DNA from 3 places in the Paenibacillus suaedae genome. Region 3 is predicted to be linked to each of the others. Evidence: riboswitches for the same ligand, from Rfam matches in the RefSeq annotation. Region 3 holds a riboswitch; each other region holds the start of a gene.
What was found. A riboswitch is a leader RNA that binds a small molecule or an ion and turns the genes downstream of it on or off. The one in region 3 is predicted to bind cyclic di-AMP.

Region 1: another riboswitch for cyclic di-AMP. It lies ahead of RQP50_RS22660 (CAP domain-containing protein); the one in region 3 lies ahead of kdpF (K(+)-transporting ATPase subunit F).
Region 2: another riboswitch for cyclic di-AMP. It lies ahead of RQP50_RS28680 (3D domain-containing protein); the one in region 3 lies ahead of kdpF (K(+)-transporting ATPase subunit F).

What each region holds. Positions count from the first base shown of each region.
Region 1 covers NZ_JAVYAA010000006.1:284,407-288,657, forward strand. The annotation lists gene RQP50_RS22650 (nucleoside recognition domain-containing protein) at 1-416, shown strand, start outside; gene RQP50_RS22655 (DUF2785 domain-containing protein) at 644-1,477, shown strand; gene RQP50_RS22660 (CAP domain-containing protein) at 1,598-2,455, opposite strand; cyclic di-AMP (ydaO/yuaA leader) riboswitch at 2,462-2,591, opposite strand; gene dhaK (dihydroxyacetone kinase subunit DhaK) at 2,763-4,251, opposite strand, start outside.
Region 2 covers NZ_JAVYAA010000013.1:10,440-14,690, reverse strand. The annotation lists gene rsmA (16S rRNA (adenine(1518)-N(6)/adenine(1519)-N(6))-dimethyltransferase RsmA) at 1-598, opposite strand, end outside; gene rnmV (ribonuclease M5) at 604-1,170, opposite strand; gene RQP50_RS28680 (3D domain-containing protein) at 1,337-2,464, opposite strand; cyclic di-AMP (ydaO/yuaA leader) riboswitch at 2,783-2,986, opposite strand; gene RQP50_RS28675 (TatD family hydrolase) at 3,180-3,947, opposite strand; gene RQP50_RS28670 (HD domain-containing protein) at 3,983-4,251, opposite strand, start outside.
Region 3 covers NZ_JAVYAA010000008.1:216,323-220,573, reverse strand. The annotation lists gene kdpB (potassium-transporting ATPase subunit KdpB) at 1-17, opposite strand, end outside; gene kdpA (potassium-transporting ATPase subunit KdpA) at 112-1,791, opposite strand; gene kdpF (K(+)-transporting ATPase subunit F) at 1,846-1,923, opposite strand; cyclic di-AMP (ydaO/yuaA leader) riboswitch at 2,227-2,404, opposite strand; gene RQP50_RS25875 (hypothetical protein) at 2,419-2,826, opposite strand; cyclic di-AMP (ydaO/yuaA leader) riboswitch at 2,897-3,086, opposite strand; gene RQP50_RS25870 (hypothetical protein) at 3,463-3,855, shown strand; gene RQP50_RS25865 (hypothetical protein) at 4,049-4,251, opposite strand, start outside.

The DNA of each region.
Region 1 (4,251 bases), on a different contig from region 3:
TATTTGTCGGTGGCGACAGCGTATTGAATCATATGGCTTCGTTCTTCGATCCATTCGCCCATGCTATTGGCTTAGATGGATTCATCGTTATGGCATTCCTGCTCGGCTTGCCTGCGAACGAGGTTGTCCTACCTATCTTGCTAATGGGCTACTTGTCCTCTGGGGCAATGGTTGATGCAGATGGAATGGAGAACATCAAGGATATCTTCCTGCAGCATGGGTGGACGTGGTTGACTGCATTGAACATGATGCTGTTCTCCTTGCTCCACTACCCTTGCGGAACGACATTATTCAACATTTATAAAGAAACGAAGAGTGCAAAATGGACAATATTATCTGCCGTTATTCCGCTTGGAATCGCTATAGCTGTCACCTTCGCCACGGCTCAGCTCGCTAGAGCCTTCGGTTGGGTATAAAGTTATCGCCCACCCCCTTAACGATTATGTTCAGGGGGTTTCTTATTCATTCCCTCCTTACTTGCTAACTATACCGTATTGCTAGAAACCATGATTTCGTTCGTTACTACCATTCGTCTACATATACATTTCTTTCCTATCATGTTAAAATGATCATCTCATTCTTTTTATGATTATTCATTAGCGAATACAAATACCTAAACATCTTTAATGGGGGGATTCATTTCATGGACAAGCAGCAGCTGCGCTCAATTATGGATCATCAATATGAGCTACCAACAGAAATCGAACAATATGAAGCCGTACAACAAGTAGTCAGCCTACTTGGCTCTACAGATCCTGAATTGAGGGATGATCTTGCATACGGGATATTATATGAATGGCTTATTACACAAAAAATCCTGACCGCTGGACAACTAACAGAGCTTCTTCATCAGACGTTATCAGACCAAATGCTTTTCAAAGGAATTGGGACTGCTGAGAACGATTCGGTCTTCCAACGTACATTCTCCGCCCTCTTACTCGCACTGCTTCTGAAGCGTGATGAACAACAGCCTTATATAAGCAAGCCTTTATATGAACACATTGCGAAGCGAGTTGTTGATTATTGCATGCAGGAGAACGATTATCGCGATTATGTAGAAGTTAAAGGATGGGCTCATGCTCCAGCTCACATCGCAGATGTCATGGCTGCTTGTGTACGCAGTCCACACATTGGCCCAGAGGAATGCAAGAAGCTTCTCAGTGCCATTGAGCACATGCTTCTTCATGCGAATCATATCTTGCGAACAGAGGAAGATGAACGCATGGCGACAGCCGTCTTGTCAATGCTTGAGCTTAATAAGTTGTCGTTCACGTCCTATTGCGCGTGGCTTATGCAGGTTGAGCTGCCCAATGAAGACAAAGTGATTTATCGCTGTAGACGCATAAATGTTAAAAATTTTGCTCGATCTGTATGGATGCGTGCAGCAATGAGAGAATTCATCGTTCCAACAACAGAATGGCACAATTGGTATAACATTGAAAAGAAACTGAATCCGGTCTTCAACAGAGACATATAAGATCAACTTCATTTCTGTTAATTTCCTCGTTATTCTCTTGTAGAGCGCCTGATTAAATACAAAAAAAAGAACCTGCATTTACCTGCAGGTTCTTGATGTGATATCTACATACTTAACTCGTTAGCCTGTGAATGATTGTACCCACACACCATTGTAGTATGCAACACCGATGGAAGTGAAGCTGGAGTTCAGGATGTTCTTACGGTGTCCATCGCTGTTCATCCACGCGTTCATTACTTCTTGCGGATTACGTTGGCCTTTGGCAATGTTCTCGCCAGCAGTATTGAAATTGACACCTTGTGCTCTCATCAGATCGAATGGGGAGCCAAGTGTTGGAGATTGATGGTCAAAGTAGTTGTTATCATTCATATCTTTCGCCTTGATCATCGCAACTTTGTTCAATTGTGCATCGGATTTCAATGGCTGCAAACCAGCATTCGCACGTTCTTGGTTCACCAAATCGATAACTTGGCTAGCGAAGTCACTGTTCGCATTGTTGTTGTCTTGTGGCGCAGTTGGTTTATTGTCACCAGGTGTTGCTGGTTTTTCAGCTTCTGGCTTGTTTACTTCTGGTTTGTTAACCTCAGGCTTTTCAACTTCAGGTTTCTCGATTTCTGGCTTCTCTACCTCAGGTTTCTCAACTTCAGGTTTGTTTGCTTCTGGCTTTTCAACTTCTGGTTTATTTACTTCCGGCTTGTCCACCTCTGGCTTTTGAACGGGAGGCGGAACGATTGGCTTATTCCCAATTTCTTTTTGAATGGCTTCCATCCATTTGGACAAGATTTGCTTCAATTCCGAGTTATCTTGGAATACTTTATCAAAGTCCATATTCATACCCAGGTTTGAACAATTCGAGTTCATCATTGGATTCGGCTGTTGCACTGGGCTAACGGGTGCTGCCATAGCAGAGTTCACCGCCATAACCGGTGCCAATGCAATCGCACTTGTAATTACAACTTTCTTAAATGTCTTCTTCATCCTGTACATCTCTCCCTTTGCAGCCTGCGAGGTTAGCTGTCGGGTTCGGGTTAAAGTGGACTCCCCTGTCGCTACACGACTTCACCCCAATGAATCGGTTCCCCCGCGCTCTGACGAGCTTCGGCTTGTTTTGTGGTACGTTTCCGATCCTAACACGGATAATACAGGAGATCATTTCAAATATATTGTAATTAATTATAATATCTTCCAAACGAAAAGAACCGGAGTATGCTAGACTGCACTCCGGTTCTACTTTTCTAGTATTCCATTTGGTCGGAAATTGTTCTATTCCTAATTCGCTCGCTTCTTACTTGATCACTTGGGACAACGCTGTGAAAATCACACCAAGCGCATAGGCACCAGCATCAGGATAGCCAAGACTCCGTTCGCCAACCGCCCCCGCTCTTCCCATACGAGCTACAATTGTCTCTGTATACTTTGCACCTTGAACAGCAGCCTCTGCCGCTTTCACAGAAGCAGTCTTCACATCATCGCCCTCAGACGCACTCTGTACCCACGCATCTGCAAATGGAGCCAACGCATCGACAAGTGTCTTATCCCCAACTACAGCTCCTCTTCCAAATGAGCGCTCGCCCGTGTCTTGAATGCCTTTAACAACTGCTTGCATCATTTGTGCAAATTCAGAAACGGTCAATTCTACGCGTTCGCCCGCGAACTTGCTGGCTGCACGGAATGCTGAACCCCAGATTGGGCCAGAAGCGCCGCCGCAATGCTCCATAATAACTAACGAGCAAGCATGGAGGAAGCTGCCCATGTTATCTGAATGATGTGCAATGATGTCATGCCATTCTCTTTTCAATTGCTTGAAGCCCTTCGCCACACTCATACCGAAGTCGCCATCACCTGCATGTGAATCCAACTCGCAGAATGGAACTTCATTTTCAATAATGATTTCGCTCATCTTGTCTGTTAGATAGATCAGGTTATTAACCGTGAACACATTATGTTCGACCTTCGAGAAGGCCTCGTCCGTCTCTACTGTAAAAGATACCTCGTGGCTCGCAGTTCCTGCTTCGGACATCTCCTCAGGATGGATTGGTTCAAATGAACCACTCACCTGCAGCGCTGGCGTATTGCAGCTTGCTTCGAGGTAATGCTTAAGCTGTTCATCCAAGCGGATAACCGACACCGACGCACCAGCCATATCGATACTTGTCATGTAGTTGCCTACGAATACTTTAACAAGAGTAATTTGTTGCGCATGAATCTCCCGAACTACAGCGTTCGCCAGCAAGTACAATTCTTGCAGCGGGGAACCGCCAAATCCGTTAATCAGCACGGCTAACTCCTGCTTAGAGCCTGCTGTAATCTTCATGTCACGGAACAAATCCGCAACCATTTTCTTCGCCAGTTCGTTAGCAGAAGCGATCTTCTCTCGGCGAATGCCAGGCTCCCCATGAATTCCTACGCCGTACTCGATCTCATCGTCATTCAACTGGAACGTTGGTGTTCCTTTTGCTGGAACTGTGCATGAGGTAAGCGCGAATCCAATACTTCTTGTGTTGTCGATCGCGTGCTGAGCAATCGCCTTCACTTCTGCAAGCTCCAAGCCCTCTTCAGCGGCCGCACCTGCAATTTTATGAACGAGCACTGTCCCTGCAACACCTCTGCGGCCAACCGTGTATAGACTGTCCTCTACAGCTATATCGTCGTCCACTTTGACATAATCGACCTGAATTCCGTCTTCTTTGGCTAGATGCGACGCATTTTTGAAGTTCATAATGTCGCCACTGTAGTTCTTAATAATGAGCAGCGTTCCCTTCTTGCTTGCAGAG
Region 2 (4,251 bases), on a different contig from region 3:
GGATGAACACCGTATGCGGTACGGTGCATACAAGCTCCGGCTCTGCAAAATATTGAACAGCCACACTTAAGCTGCCGTAATCCTTGCCTCCTGGCTTCGCTGCCATTCGCTCTGCGACTTCCTTCTGAATCATGACGACGATGTTCTTGAGCGGCAGACGCTCCTCCAGAAGCTTCATCATAATCGGGGTCGTCACATAATACGGCAAGTTAGCCACAACACTTACCCGCTCGACATCTTGGAACTGTTCGCGGAACAATTCATGCAAATCCACCTTCAATACATCCCCATGTACAACATGGACATGTTCATAGGGCTCCAGCACTTCCCCTAATATCGGAAGCAAGCGCTGATCGATCTCGACTGCTGTTACACGACGAGCGCGCTTAGCGAGCTGCTCCGTAAGCGCACCGATCCCAGGCCCAATCTCCAGGGCACCTGTCACATCATCCAGCTCTGCAGCATCCACAATACGGCGCAAAATGTTCATATCAATTAGAAAGTTCTGTCCTAAGCTTTTCTTAAATGAAAACCCATGCTTGCGTATAATGTCTTTCGTGCGATTCGGTGTTGCAATATCTATTCTCGTCTGCGTCATTCCATCTATTCTCCTTCTGCACATTGTTCCTGCTCGAATTGGTTCAGCTTCCGCAAGGCGTTCTCAAATTCCTCTCGTCCGATCTGGAACACACCGCAGCGCTTGAGCATCTGCTTCGCGTTGCAGTATCCAATGCCCAATATTTCACCTAACTGCCGTCTGCGTTCTGCAGAGCCTGCATGCGTCGTTAATCCCGCTTCGACGAGATCCGTCCACGTCAGCTCTGACGTCATGCTTGGCATCTCGGAGCGAACCTGCTCTAAGGCACGGCGAATCGCTTCTGGCTTTGCATTCTCCACACCAAGATCCCCTTTGGCTATCGCCTCATGTCTAGGCAGGAAAGCGTGTTTGCACCCAGGTACACGTTCTGCTATCGTCTTCCGAATTTTCTCCCCCGCATGATCTGGATCCGTGAAAATAATAACCCCTCGGCGCTCTTGGGCCAATGCGATGCGTTTTATCGTTGTATCATTAATCGCCGATCCACCTGTCTCAATTGTATCCGCCTCAACGGCACGGTGAATGGCAACGGTATCATCTTTGCCTTCTACAACTATCACTTCGCGTATCAATATGCTTGCTCCTCTCACCACAAGGCTGCTTCCTAATTCCGCATCCTTCTCTTGCTCTCCATTCATAAATAAACAACAAAAGAAGAGGGTGTCCCCTCTTCTTAGCATGACATAAATCATTATTCATTACTATATCCTAATTACACATGGCTGCATACCTTGTGCGTTAGTTCGATTCCGGCTTGACTGGGCCAACCACGTATACGGTGTACCCCTTCTTGCGTCCGAATTTGCTGACCGCCTTCTTGCTGTCGAAGTATACATCGATAATTTTCCCCTTGACCGCGCCACCTGTATCTTCAGCACGTCTGAATCCAATCCCTTCGATATATACCCACCAGCCGAGCGGAATGACCTTCGGATCAACCGCGATAGTACGACCTTCTGATACTATTGCGCCAGATGCCGTCTTCGCACCAGCCGATCCCTCAGATTCCGTATACGCCGTCAGTTGAACGTTCTTCAGCACTTTTTTATAGTTAAAATCTTTGTCGCCACTGGAAACATTGTCAGAATCGTCTTCCTGCGCGTTCACTGACAGAACAGCAACTTCCGGTTCCTTCTTCGTTCCATAGGCTATCACTTGATTCACTTGTTTTGTATGAACGGATTTGTCGACCATCTGCGCATATACGAGCTTACCATCCTCGTACGTTTTCTGTACTTTCTGGACAACCAAGCCTTCTTTTCCATCTTGAACCGTCTTGGTCTTCCCCTTAAGGAGAGTAGCATCTGCCTGCTTCACCACTTGATAAGGAACCTTCACTTTACGCTCTTCCATCTTCTTGCTGACACGGACGATGCGAATATCCATGTTCTTCGAAATAGAGGCACGCTTAGAAGGGAATACCTTATCTTCAGGGTTCACTTGGATTTGCAGCGAACTCAGTGCATCATGCACCGACTTCTTCGTCGTAAATTGTGTTTCTTTCTTCCCATCCGCTGTAATTTGGATAGGCAAAGCGCGTTCAATAATAACTCGATCTCCATCAGCAATTTCTGCATCAAGCGGCTTCGATACTACATCGTATGCCCCAAGCGCTATCGCATGCTCATCCAAAACATTGCGAAGCGTATCTAGGCGAGTTTCGACTGAACGCTCTTGTCCATCAACGAGCACAGCCACTGTCTTCTTCGTTACATTATACCAAGTCAAGACTGCTATTAATGTGATCACGATTGCTACAGCTGCAATAACGGTGATAACACGCACATTTTCATGCTTCCATCGCAATGCGAGTGACATGCTGGATGATCGGGGTTCATGGGTTTCGTTGTTCACGATCTGTCCCATTTCTCGGTCCTCCTTACATAGTCCCGCCGTCGAGTGCTCTGCATGATTCCATCTGACGCGACTATTTCAAGAATGTTTACGAGAGACTTCACTTGCCATAAACGAGCATGTAATCGTTCAAGACAATGCCGAAATCTCCGTACCAACGTTTCAGTATTGGCTGCTCCCACCTCCTATTTCTTACACCCTATGACGTCTTTATTCTCATTATTCAAAAAAAAGAATGTTTGAGAGTAAACAAAAGAAGCCCTTCGTAAGAGGAGACTCTTTCGCGGCTTCCGTAATAGAAACCCAAACGTCAACAGTGTAGGACGCGAGGAACCCTCTCTCGGTACGCTGACGAGGTTAGCTGTCGGGTTCGGGCTTGAGAGTCGCCCTATCGGAACCAACCGGCTCATGGCTCGGTCGTCCCTAATTCACCCCAAGGAATTAATCCGTGTGATTGAACATGTACTCATGTCATGTCGTTCACACTCTGGTTCCCCCGCTCTCCACTTCATGGAGATTAAGCGATACTGAATTAGTTGGAACAATATTGAATTGTGTAATAACATCTGTGAGAAATCATATCGTGTTTGCAATCTTCTTGTAAAGACAGTAGCAATTCCGTTTTTCGCGAAAAATGGTTAAAAAAATGTAACTTAATCCGTTTTTCATTATGAAATCCACTTATTTTATGGCCGATGTCTTTTTTTCACTTGTTTTTGGCCCGTTTTCATGCGATGTCAAAACATGTCATTGCATTTTGAGTCGTCATTCTGCAAAATTCTTCAAATTCCATACCTTTCAGCTCTGCTGCAACCTCTGCAACAAGACGAACATATGCGGACTCATTGCGCTTGCCTCGGAACGGATGAGGAGTCAAATAGGGGGAATCCGTCTCCACAAGCAATCGATCATTCGGAACCTTAACAAGTACTTCTTTCGGCTGTTTTGCATTTTTGAAAGTAACAGGTCCTCCAAATGAAAGGTAGAAGCCCATATCCAGGCACATCTTCGCTGTTTCCCAGCTACCTGAGAAGGAGTGCATGATGCCCCCTACTTCGTGAGCCTTCTCCTCGCGCAAGATGCGGATTACATCTTCGTGCGCTTCACGATTATGAATAATGATCGGCATCTTCAATTCTCGCGCCAACCCAATTTGCTCGCGGAATACACGGTGCTGAACATCCTTCGGAGACGTATCCCAGTGATAGTCCAGTCCGATCTCGCCAATCGCCACAACCTTTTCATGCTCCGTTAGCTTGGCGATCCAGTCTATATCCTCCGGCTTCATCGTTATGGCATCTACCGGATGCCAGCCCACGGCTGCATAGATAAAATCATATTTCTCTGCCAACGCCATCGTCGTCGGGATCGTCTCTCGATTGAACCCGATGTTAACCATACGGGTCACCCCTTGTTCAACGGCCCGTGCGATAACCTGATCGCGATCCTCGTTAAAATTGCTGCTGTCTAAATGCGTATGTGTATCAAATAACACGTTTATGCGCTCCTTTTTCTTTCTTGTAAATCGATCTAATGATTGCGGCGTATAAACATACGCCTTGTATCTTCCGTAAGGTGATTCGAGACTTCCAGAAGCTTGTCCATTGGGAAATAGATATAGTGTTTTCCACGGCGAATGCCGCTAATGGAACGTACAATATCCGATTTCTTGGACAGCTCTACAATTTGCTGATCCCGCCCCCATAGCATAATATGTTGCTGTGAACGGGCATCTCCCTTTCGATATACATCATAGGGCTTATCGAAGGGAGAATCGAACATAAGTTCATAGTCCGGAT
Region 3 (4,251 bases):
AAGCTGCCTTGGAACATGCTCCGTTCCTTGTCTTGATGTGTATGCGTACGCGCCGGTTCAAATGGCGCAGGTGTTTTCATCTGTTTTTCCGTCTTCATTTTCCGTTCCCCCTTATTTCCACAACGTCAGATGTTCTGCGACCGGACCGAGCACGACTACCGGGAAGAACGTCAGAGCACCCACAATAAGTACTGTGCCGACAAATACGATACCGAACAGCGCCGTATTCGTCTGGAACGTACCACTTGTGTTCGGAATTGGCTGCTTCTTCGCCATCGATCCTGCTACGGCAAGGAGCGTAACGAGCGATACGTAGCGCCCTAAGAACATGACAATACCTGTGGAAATGTTCCAAAACGGCGTTGCATCTCCCAACCCTTCAAACCCGGATCCATTGTTCGCCGCAGATGATGTAAACTCATATAATGCTTGCGACAATCCGTGGAATCCTGGATTGGACAGGGTGTCCGCCTGTGTAGCAACTGCAATTGCAGTCGGTACTAGAATCAATATCGGATGCACCAGCAAGGTAACCGCCAGCAGTTTCATCTCCTTACTTTCCAGCTTGCGGCCCAAAAATTCAGGTGTCCGTCCGACCATGAGACCGGATAGGAATACGGCGATCATGACGTACAGCAGCACGTTCATAAATCCAGCACCGACGCCGCCGAATACGGTATTCAGCATCATATTCGCCATCGGGATCAAGCCACCGAGTGGTGTCAGCGTGTCATGCATATTATTGACTCCGCCCGTCTCCGATGCAGTCGTAACGACCGAATACAGTGACGATTGCACAACGCCAATGCGCACTTCCTTCCCTTCCATGCTGCCTGTTCCACTTAATCCTGCTGTGTTCAGCACAGGATTGCCCATATGTTCGGCCGTAAGCGATGATCCGAGCATAATGAGGAACAAGATTGCCATGGAGACGAACAGCACTCGCCCTTCCTTCTTGTTGCCGACCATGCGGCTGTAGGCAAACGGCAGCCCCGTGCACAGCATCAACATGAGTAAAATATGAATTAAATTCGTCACACCGTTCGGATTCTCGTATGGATGTGCGGAGTTCGCTCCATAATGGCCACCGCCATTGTTGCCAAGCTCCTTAATCGACATCATCGAGCCTACGGGCCCAAGCGGAATGTGCTGCTCTGCTCCTTCAACAGTTACTGCACTTTCCATTGGACTTAAGGATTGCGGAACCCCATTCCAGATGAACAGTACACTGGCAACGATCGCAATTGGCAGGAAAATGCGCGTAATCGAACGCACAAGGTCTGCCAAGAAGTTGCCGAGCGGTTTGCCAGTCAACCCTCGTATAATGGCCATTACTGCCGCTAGCGCAGTAGCAGGTGACGTAAACATCAAGAAAATAATGCCCGTCATTTGTGACAGCGGAGACAGTCCACTTTCACCGCTATAGTGCTGCAAGTTCGTATTCGCCATGAAGCTGATCGCCGTATTGAATGCTACTCCCGGTTCCATGCCAGGAATGCCATTCGGATTGAGCGGCAATACCCCTTGAAGGCGGAATATTGCATACGTCACCACAATCATCAGCACGTTCGTGGCAACTGCCGTAAAGGCGTATGCCTTCCAGCTTTGCGATTGATCCTTAATGCCGAAACACTTAAATAAAATACGATCTATCGGACCAAATACAAGATCCAGCGGTCTTGGAGCTCCGCTATTATCAAACACCCCTGCCATATATATTCCGATCGGACGCGCTATCGCCAAGGCAAGCAATAAGGTAATTCCAATGGCGATCCATTCGATTGCACTCATTGTTCCGTTCCACCCTTCTCTAATGTACAAATATCAATAATCACTCTGCCCAAACTAAAATCGTTCCGGCTTGACTAAGGCATATAGCAAATAAATGAACAGTGCCGTAATTAAGGTGAATAACACGATCATCATGAGCGATCACCCCGTTCCTCCACTTCCGTCTTGCACCAATGGAGAATACCCAATACGCTTAGTCCAAGCAGTGCGAGAAGAATCATCATGACTGCATCAAACATAGTCCCTTCCTCCTCCTGAATAAGGTTCTCATCTCTCCAGGCAATGCTGCCGCGATCCCGCTCCTACCAAGACTTCCTGCTCAGTAGGAACGCGCAGGCAACACAAAAAGCCACACGGAAAGAGGGACCCTTTCCGTGTGGCCTATTTCGCGCATCGTCAAAAAAACGTGCGCGTAATGTTCCACGACGAAATAAAGGCTGCCTCCTTGGACGCTTACGAGGTTAGCTGACGGATTCGGGCGCGAAGAGTCGCCCTACCGGCCAGGAACGGATTCCTGTGCCGGATTCACCCCTTGCGCGAACTGCAGATGTACAGCTGGCGCACTAACGTTGGTTCCCCCGTTCCCATGAATGGGATTCAGCGGTGAGCATTGCCTATATGGATTAATTAGATGATATCTGATAGTAAAAATGAAACTTGATCCGATTGCGTATAAATGACGTAATTCGCGCCAAGCAATCGGTAGATCGACTGCGGATGATGACGTTTCGTCACGATTGTGATCGGATCCGTCGTCCATTGCCGGCATATTTGAAGCAGCCGGCAGGAAAGCGCAAAGCTCTGTTCAAACACATAGATTCGGCCAATCGGGACATGAGGGACGGCCCACGCCTTCGGCTCCGTCGTATTGATCCGGCATATGGAATGAACGCCAATACCTTCTAATCGCTTTGCCAATCGCCCATTATGGGCAATTCCCGCCACCGAATATCCTGCTCCTTTCAACTGACGTATGAATTCAATCCCCGTCTCACAGCCTGCGAACACTGTAATGACCCGGTCCGCATCGTACATATCCAGTTCCTCCTGTTCATCTGTCCGAAGCCCTACTTGCAAGAAAGAGGTGCGTCGCCATATGATCAGGCGCGCCTCTCCCGTACGCTTACGAGGTTAGCTGACGGATTCGGGCGCGAAGAGTCGCCCTACCAGCCAGGACAGTAATCCTGTGCCGGATTCACCCCATGCGAACGGTGGCTGCTGACTGTCCACTCAGCTCCATTCACTTGATTGGTTCCCCCGCTTCCGCTTCCTGCGGAATTCAGCGATTGAGACGCAACGGATAACGTTGTTGTTGCTGAACTGAATCTTACGCCTTTCCCCCTCCTGCTGTAAATGAAATGAAAACCATAATTTCTCCATTTCCGGGCAATTGTGATCAACTAATCCCATCTTATCTCTCATTACAGCATCATTACCTCGCAATTTCTCAACTTTGCTTATGCGGCGATGATTTCATGAGAAAAACAAAGAAATTTAAATAAATACCTGTATGTAAACGCTTTGTTTGACCATTTGTTTGGATTTCCTGGATTGGATTCTATTTACAATCTCTATTCCAAAAGGTAGGATACGCACAACAACTGAGACGCTGCTTGCAATCGATTTCGATCTGCACGGCAGATATTGCATCTCATCGAGAGGAGGCACGATATGCAAGACCTAGAACTTGCACAATTACTAAGTCACAAGCTATCTGAACACTGGGGAAAATGGAGCGAGCAGCATGGAGACAGAATCGTTCAACCAGAAGAGATGGACGTTCATCTTGCTTCCGACCTTGTTTATATTCGACTTCAACCGCGTGAACAGCTACTCGACAGTGCGGAACACAACTATAGCGGCAGCACTCGTCTACGAGCTCACAAGGCGATCTCCCAATGGGAAGTGCAGCAGCGTGGAATCATGTGGGATACGATCATTCCTCGTGCATGGGGAGCAAGCGTTATGCGCATGTGGCTCGATCTACCTCTGGTAGGCGGAACCACGCTTGACGTCATACAACTGGAGCCACATTCAAGCAGGAAGCTATGTCTCTCCCCTTGAAACCAATTTATAGAGAGCTGTAAACGAAAATCAAGTTTCTGACGATGCGCAGGCATACAACTGCGCATCGTTCTACCCCGTTTACCCAAACGTGATACTTGTTCAAGTTCCTTCTTGCCCGAATCCTATCACTCGATAGCTATTAAAAAACAGCCCTCCTCTTGCCCATGCAAGCGTCAGACTGTTCACTTCGTTATGCTTGATTGGCATAGGACAGTTGATGTGCATCTTCATATCCTTTCGCATACCCCACCCGATATCCATCTTGATATGCAGGATGCTGAATGCGATGATGAGTCGAATGTGTTGAGGCAAATTGCTTCGTTGTACGCCGACGATCGGGCTGCTTCACAACCTGAAGACGGCTTTGCGATTTCCGTTGCGGAACCTGCTTGC